3 regions of the Deinococcus radiotolerans genome follow, and region 1 is predicted to be linked to each of the others. Evidence: riboswitches for the same ligand, from Rfam matches in the RefSeq annotation. Region 1 holds a riboswitch; each other region holds the start of a gene.

Region 1 (2,259 bases):
AGGGCCGCTGAAAGAGCCGCTGAGTGGGCGTGAGCAACAGGGGCCGCAGGGACTGACGGCCCAGGATCAGCGCCACGCCCGCCACAAGGAGGTCAGCAGAGACGTTCAGGATGAGGGGCAGCAGGACGTTGCTGGAATTCCCGAGGATCAGGGCCAGGGCCGCGAGATCGAAGGCGGGGCCAGCGCCACCCAGCACCAGGCCGTACACGAGCACGTAGGGCAGGGTCAGCCAGCCCAGGCGGCCGCCACGGGCGTTCATGATCAGGTGGCGGTACTTGGCCATGACCTGGAAGGTGCCGTACATCCAGCGCATCCGCTGACGCCACAGGCTCTTCATGGCGATGGGCGGCTCGGTGTAGCTCACGGCATTGGGTTCGAACCGCACTTGGTAGCCGGCCTGGGCAATGGCAATGGTGAGGTCCATATCCTCGGTGAGGGTGTCGCTGCTGTACTGCAGGCGGCGCAGAAGGTCGCTGCGGAACGCGCCGGCAGCGCCCGGCACGACGCTCAGGGCACCCAGCATGTCCTGGGAGCGCCGCTCCATGTGCTGACCGATGGTGTACTCGAGGCTCTGCATCTGCGTGAGTGACGTGACGGGCCCAGCGACGCGCACGTCGCCGGCCACGGCGCCCACCCGGGGATCATTAAAGTGCTGGGCCAGGGTAGCCAGGGTGCCCGGGGCCAGGGCGGAGTCGGCGTCCACGCTCACCGCGACCGGGTAGCGCAGGTGCTGGGAGGCGAGGTTCAGGGCGCTGGCCTTGCCACCGTTGGGTTTGCGCAGGACCAGCACGCGCGGGTCGGCCTGGGCGAACTCCTCGGCGATGCGGGCGGTGTCGTCCGTGGAGCCGTCATCCACCACGATGACCTGCAACTCGGGGATGTCCTGCGCAAGGACAGAACGGATGGTGTCGGCAATGCCGACTTCCTCGTTGTACGCGGCGATCATGGCGCTCACACCGGGCAGGCGCTGGCCGGCCACGCTGAGCAGCCGCTGACGTTGACGGGCACGGTGAACCAGGGACAGGGTGATCGTCAGGACGGCTTTGAGCAGCAGCAGGCTGCCGATGATCAGCATGACCTGACCGAGCAGGGTAGATGGCAGCGCTGGAATAACAGTCATGGTGAGTCCTCCCTCGGGGCGGTCTCACCACTGGCTCCTCTCGTCTCGTACAGGTGACCGATTCAAAGACGAGGATCGACGCCTCCCGGCAGTTGCGGGGACAGTCCGGCACGCGGCTCGGCTGTCCCTCTGCGATTCAAGGTAGGCCGATGTGATTGCGCGTCGATGAACGGGAAGCCTCTGAAAATTTCGGTCAATGGGGGGCGTTGGGGGTGTGCCGAAATTGCAATTCAGCCCGACCAGTACGGCCTTTTCATTAATACGGGGCCACTGTGCGTTCATCCGGATGAATCCCGCCGGAACTGGGCACGCCGCCAGAATGAGGCACACGTGAGACGCTACCTGTCCATCCTGCTGCCCCTGACACCGCTGATCCTCCTGAGCAGTCAGGCTGCACCCAGCTCCCGCCTGCCCAGCTGCGGCATTTTCGGCCTGACGGTCAACAGCCTTGAGGTCCTGACTGCGGTGGAACGCAAGGTGAACTGCACCTTCACGTCCGTCCGCTGGTTCCAGGACTGGAACGTGCCCTTCCAGCGGGAGTACGCCAGGGCACTCACGGGACAGAAGCGTGAACTGGAACTCTCCTGGCAGCCCCGCATCCGCAAACCGGATGGGACTGCCGTGGGCGTGCCCTACCGTGACATCGCCTCTGGCCGCCACGACGCCTACCTGAAGAAGTTCGCGCGGGACATCCGCAGTGGCGGCGCCACGGTCAAGATCACGTTCGCCCCGGAGATGAACGGCAACTGGGGCACGTACCAGCTGACCCGCACCAACACGCCCGCCGACTTCATCCGCGCGTGGCGGCACATGGTCAACGTCTTCCGCGCGGAGAAAGCCCCGGTCCGCTGGGTGTGGACACCGAATATCCTCTTCCCCGGCGCCCTGAGTTCCTACAAGGCGCTGTACCCCGGCGGAGCGTGGGTGAATGAAGTGGGCCTGGACGGCTACAACTGGGGCACCACGAACCCCTGGAACCGCTGGCTGAGTTTCCGGGACACCTTCGGGCCGTCCTACGCGGAGCTCAAGCGCGTGGCGGTGGGCAAACCCGTGCAGCTGGGCGAACTGTCCAGCGTGGAGCAGGGGGGCAGCAAGGCCGCGTGGATCCGGTACATGTGCGCGGACCTGCCGGGCTTCGG
Region 2 (2,259 bases), on a different contig from region 1:
GAGCCTCCCTGGCCCGGGTCGGGAAGGCCTGGGCGAGCGCACCGGGAGGAATGGTGAAGAACTTCATTCTTGCCTCATACTCTGCTGGCTGGCGGGTCACAGCGTCCTTACACGCGGCGCACCCGACCAGATGAGCGCGGCAGGAAAGCGCCTATCGGCAGCGGTGGCCTCGCCCCTCACGTCACCAAACGCTGAAAGCGGGGAAACGGCGACCTTGTGTGGGCTTCTCACTGTTCATCCCGGGCGGTGCTCGAGGAAGGGGGCTACTGGCGTGTACACCGAGTCAGTTGTCAGGCCCGATATGATGACGACTGCATTACTACAGCAGCCCGCCTGGCCGTGCCCAGGATCGAAATGGACACCTTGGCGCTGAACCTAGACACTGAAGCGCACGGCCAGATGAACTGCGTCTCCCTGCAGCACCTCGCGGTGCACCTGGGCGTGACGGTGACCTGCTTCATGACGACCGCGCCGGAAGAAGGCCTCACGTGTCATGCGCGGACCCTGCATGAGAGCGGCCGGGCTGGTCCCCGTGAGCCGCGAGGTGCTGCGGCAGCGGGGGTTGAACGGTACCCGGTCAGCCCTGGCATATCGGCTCCGGGCCGCTGGCCTGGGCCTGTTGCTCCGGGCCACGCGGCAGGCGGTGACGCGGGTGGTCGGCGTGTGGCGCCAGAAGGAGGAGCGTCGGGATATTCGACTGCCGGACGGCGTGTCCTGGCGTGGCCCTGGGCGTCCGGTCAACGTTGCCCACCATCGAGGCGGCGCCTGGCTTCCACGCGTGCGTTGTGGTCAGCAGGATGGCAGGGCAACTCAGGGAAGGGCCCACTGCAGACTCATGGAACCATCTCACGTTGTAAGGTTTCTGTGAAATGACCAGCCGCAGAGTATGAGGCACAGGTGAATTTTTAAACAGCAACCTGATGCGAGGCGATGATGTCGGGCCCTTACCCGGGCACCTTGGTCCGACTGAGCCAGTGGTGCGCCCACCGCAGCGTCTCCCCGTCCACGGCCCCCGGGTCGAGTTCTTTCCGCTGGCGTGCCTGCACACCGGCCTGGAGTCCTGACGCGTTCCTTCCTGCCGCCCCTGCCGAGGCTCTTAACGCTGCGCTAACGACACATTCACTAAGTTGCCTGCGTTCGACCGCGCCCACCGCGCATCACACCACGCCTTTCACGCACGGCCCCTTCCCCGGAAGGCGCCACAGGAGCACCCATGCGTTCAGTCCTCAACACCACCCTTGCCCTGACCACCCTCACCCTGGCCCTCGCGTCCTGCGGCCAGCGCGCCGTCACCCCCACCGCCAAAGGACCCCTCATGAAGGTCGAGGTCAGCGCGCCCGCCTTCGCAGGGCAGGGCCTCGGCGCACAGGGCCTCACCGGCGACGCCCCCGCCCGCCACTACGACGTGACCGTCCGCGACAGCGCCGGCAAGACCGTCACCTTCAACGGCACCACCTACGACCCCACCGGCACCGGCGCCACCACCCTGACCCTGAACAGCGCCAACAGCTACCACCGCCTCCTGCTCCTCCCCAAAGGGGACTACACCTTCGAAAACAAGGTCAAGGACGACGCGACCAGCGCCACCCTCCTCGCGTACGGCCCCGCCGCGGAGAACGCCGGCACGGTCGACAAGAACAACACCGTCATCCGCATCAAATCCCACGCGGTGTACGACGCGGCCACCAGCACCCTGGCACCCAGCCTGAGCATGAACGAGCTGTACACCGACACGACGTTCAACCTCAGCCTCAACCTGAAAACCGCACCCGTGAACAGCGGCGCGTCCGCCACCGTCCCCACCAGCGACATCGGCCCCGTGACCTACACCCTGGGTAACGTCAGCGACGGCGTGCTGAACGGCGCGGGCAGCAAGATCGGCGTGAACGTCACGTCGCGCGGTACGGACACCGACAGTGAACTGAACGTCACCGCCACCTTCCAGGCGTGGGTGCAGGTCGCCGGCACGGACACCGCCAGCTACCAGACGGTCAGCGAAAGCTTCGCCAAGCAGATCCAGACCAACGGGCTGACCACCGACACGGTCATGCCCACGCTGACCTTCGCGACCGCCTCGGCCTCGACGGGCGCCGCGCTGAACCTGACCGGTACGGTCGGGGACGACCAGGGCGTGCAGAACGTCCGTGCGTACGTGGACGGCAACCTCGTGGCCAGCAACAACCCCGCCGAGCAGAGTGGCGGCGTCGCGGCCCTGACCGGCGACAGCCAGGGCAACTGGACGGCCGCGTGGACGCCCGC
Region 3 (2,259 bases), on a different contig from region 1:
TCCCGCGCGATCAGAGCGCGCAGCAGCGCCTCGGGGGCGCCCGTGCGCAGCTGCGCGTGCCCCTGGGCGTCCACGCGGACGTCCTCGGCGCCCGGCAGGTGCCGCAGCTCGGCCAGTACCAGATCGGACGTGAAGCTCACGCGCGCCCCGCCCGCCTGCGAGCGCAGCGCCTCTGGGCTACCGTCCGCCAGCACCGCCCCGGCGTTCATGACGACCACCCGGTCCGCGGCGCGTTCGGCCTCCTCCAGGTAGTGCGTGGTGAGCAGGATCGTGCGCCCCGCCGCCTTCAGGGCAGTCACAGCCTCCCAGAACGCCAGTCGGCTCTGGGCGTCCATGCCGGTGGTGGGCTCGTCGATCAGCAGCACCTCGGGATTCCCGACCGCCGCCAGCGCGAACGCCAGGCGCCGCTTCTGCCCACCGGACAGCGCGCCCGAACGGCGGTGCGCCACGCCCTCTAGGTCAGCCAGGGCTAGTGCCTGCGCCACCGGCAGCGGCGCCGGGTAGAACGACGCCAGCAGCGTGACCGCCTCGCGCACGGTCAGCGCGGGTGGCAGCGCGCTCTCCTGCGGCATCGACCCGATCCGGGCGCGTACCACGTCATCGCGGGGGTTGCCGCCCAGCACGCGCACCTGACCCGCGCTGGGCGCCGCCAGCCCCAGCATCAGGTTGATGGCGGTGGTCTTGCCCGCCCCGTTCGGCCCCAGCAGCGCCGTGAGTTCCCCGGCGCGCACACTCAGGTTCAGGTCGCGCAGCGCCGTCACCCGCCCGAAGGTCTTGTTCACACCGCTCAGTTCGATCGCGTTCATGCCCCCAGCGTGCCAGGGCCGCGCGGCGCGCCCCAGTGCCGCCTGTCAGGCGCGCCGGGTGACAGGTGTCATACCGGACGGCGTGGCCAGGGCCGAATCAGGACCAGCGGGTCCGGGCCGCCTTACTGCCCGATGCGGACGTTGAAGTTCTGGGTCTGCTCGGTGACGTTCTGCGCGAGGTCGTACACGCGGACGGTCACGGTGTGCTCGCCGTTGCTGCCCGCCTCGAAGTACTTCGCGTAGGAGTTGTACGCGGTCGGGTCGTCCACGAAAGTCTGCCCGTCGATGATCAGCACCACGCGGGACACGGCGACGTTGTCCTGGGTGGACAGGCGGAAGAACACGTTGCCCTTTTCCCGCAGCGTCTGGGGGTTCATCACCATGGTGACCTTGGGGGCCGTCACGTCGATGTGGCTGTCGGTGGACTGGGAGGTGGTGCTGGGCGTGGCGGGGCCACCGCAGCTGGTGGCCAGCACCGCGATCAGTGCAGACAGAAGAAATGCGCGCATGGGGTACTCCTCCTGCGAGGGGTCGCAGTTGGTGGGTCCAGCGTCCAGCCGGGCTGGAACACTGGTCGAAAAGCCGGTCGCACCACTGGCTCCACGTGTCCCAGGTGCCCGCATACAGGACCACGCTTCGTCGCCTCTTCTCGCCCGTTGTCTCCGTAGCGAGTGAGGTCATGATGGCGGCCGCTGCCCTTCGCACCTGTCACACGTCCCCGCATGAACCGTTCCTGAGTGACCCACACGCACAGCCCCGCGCGGACCTCCACCGTCTGGCCCGGGGGCCTGCGGGGATGGACCGGCGTGCCCTGCGTCTGGGACGGCTTCCGCCTGGGCTGGCCAGGCCGCCAGCGCCGGCCGGACAGGGCCCCGACCCGCCGGACGTGGGCGCCCGGTCAGGACGGAGGCGCCCAGTAACAGTTCTGTCAGAATCCGCCGCCCCGCCAGATGAAGACCGCGTGGACGGGGTGGTCAGTGCCCTAGTGCGCGCGCGGCGGTGCAGCGGGCGCCGCCGCTAGAGTGACGGCACGCAAGTCGCCCACCGCGTGGGCGCGGGAGGATGCATGAAGTACGTTTCCACGCGCGGCGCGCGCGACCTCGGGTCCTTCTCGGACGTGCTGCTCTCGGGCCTCGCCCCGGACGGCGGGCTGGCGATGCCCGAGTCGATTCCCACAGTCACGCCTGAGCAGCTGGCCGCGTGGCGGGACCTCAGCTACGCGGACCTCGCCTACGAGGTGATGCGCCCCTTCATCACGGACATCCCCGAAGCGGACCTGCGCGCCCTGCTGCGGAGCACGTACACGCAAGAGGTCTTCCACAGCCCCGAGATCACGCCCCTGACCCCGCTGGGCGAGACGGGTCCGGACGGGGGCGGCCTGTACCTGCTGGAACTGTCAAACGGGCCGTCCCTGGCGTTCAAGGACATGGCCATGCAGTTCCTGGGGCAGGTG

What was found. A riboswitch is a leader RNA that binds a small molecule or an ion and turns the genes downstream of it on or off. The one in region 1 is predicted to bind cyclic di-GMP.
Region 2: another riboswitch for cyclic di-GMP. It lies ahead of IEY63_RS15895 (Ig-like domain-containing protein); the one in region 1 lies ahead of IEY63_RS02700 (glycosyltransferase family 2 protein).
Region 3: another riboswitch for cyclic di-GMP. It lies ahead of IEY63_RS18435 (Ig-like domain-containing protein); the one in region 1 lies ahead of IEY63_RS02700 (glycosyltransferase family 2 protein).

The regions. Positions count from the first base shown of each region.
Region 1 covers NZ_BMPE01000001.1:556,500-558,758, forward strand. Annotated here, with positions in the region: gene IEY63_RS02700 (glycosyltransferase family 2 protein) at 1-1,120, opposite strand, end outside; cyclic di-GMP riboswitch class II at 1,128-1,215, opposite strand; gene IEY63_RS02705 (glycoside hydrolase family 26 protein) at 1,451-2,259, shown strand, end outside.
Region 2 covers NZ_BMPE01000012.1:8,560-10,818, reverse strand. Annotated here, with positions in the region: cyclic di-GMP riboswitch class II at 915-998, shown strand; gene IEY63_RS15895 (Ig-like domain-containing protein) at 1,214-2,259, shown strand, end outside.
Region 3 covers NZ_BMPE01000019.1:22,676-24,934, reverse strand. Annotated here, with positions in the region: gene IEY63_RS18440 (ABC transporter ATP-binding protein) at 1-806, opposite strand, end outside; gene IEY63_RS18435 (Ig-like domain-containing protein) at 929-1,315, opposite strand; cyclic di-GMP riboswitch class II at 1,378-1,462, opposite strand; gene thrC (threonine synthase) at 1,873-2,259, shown strand, end outside.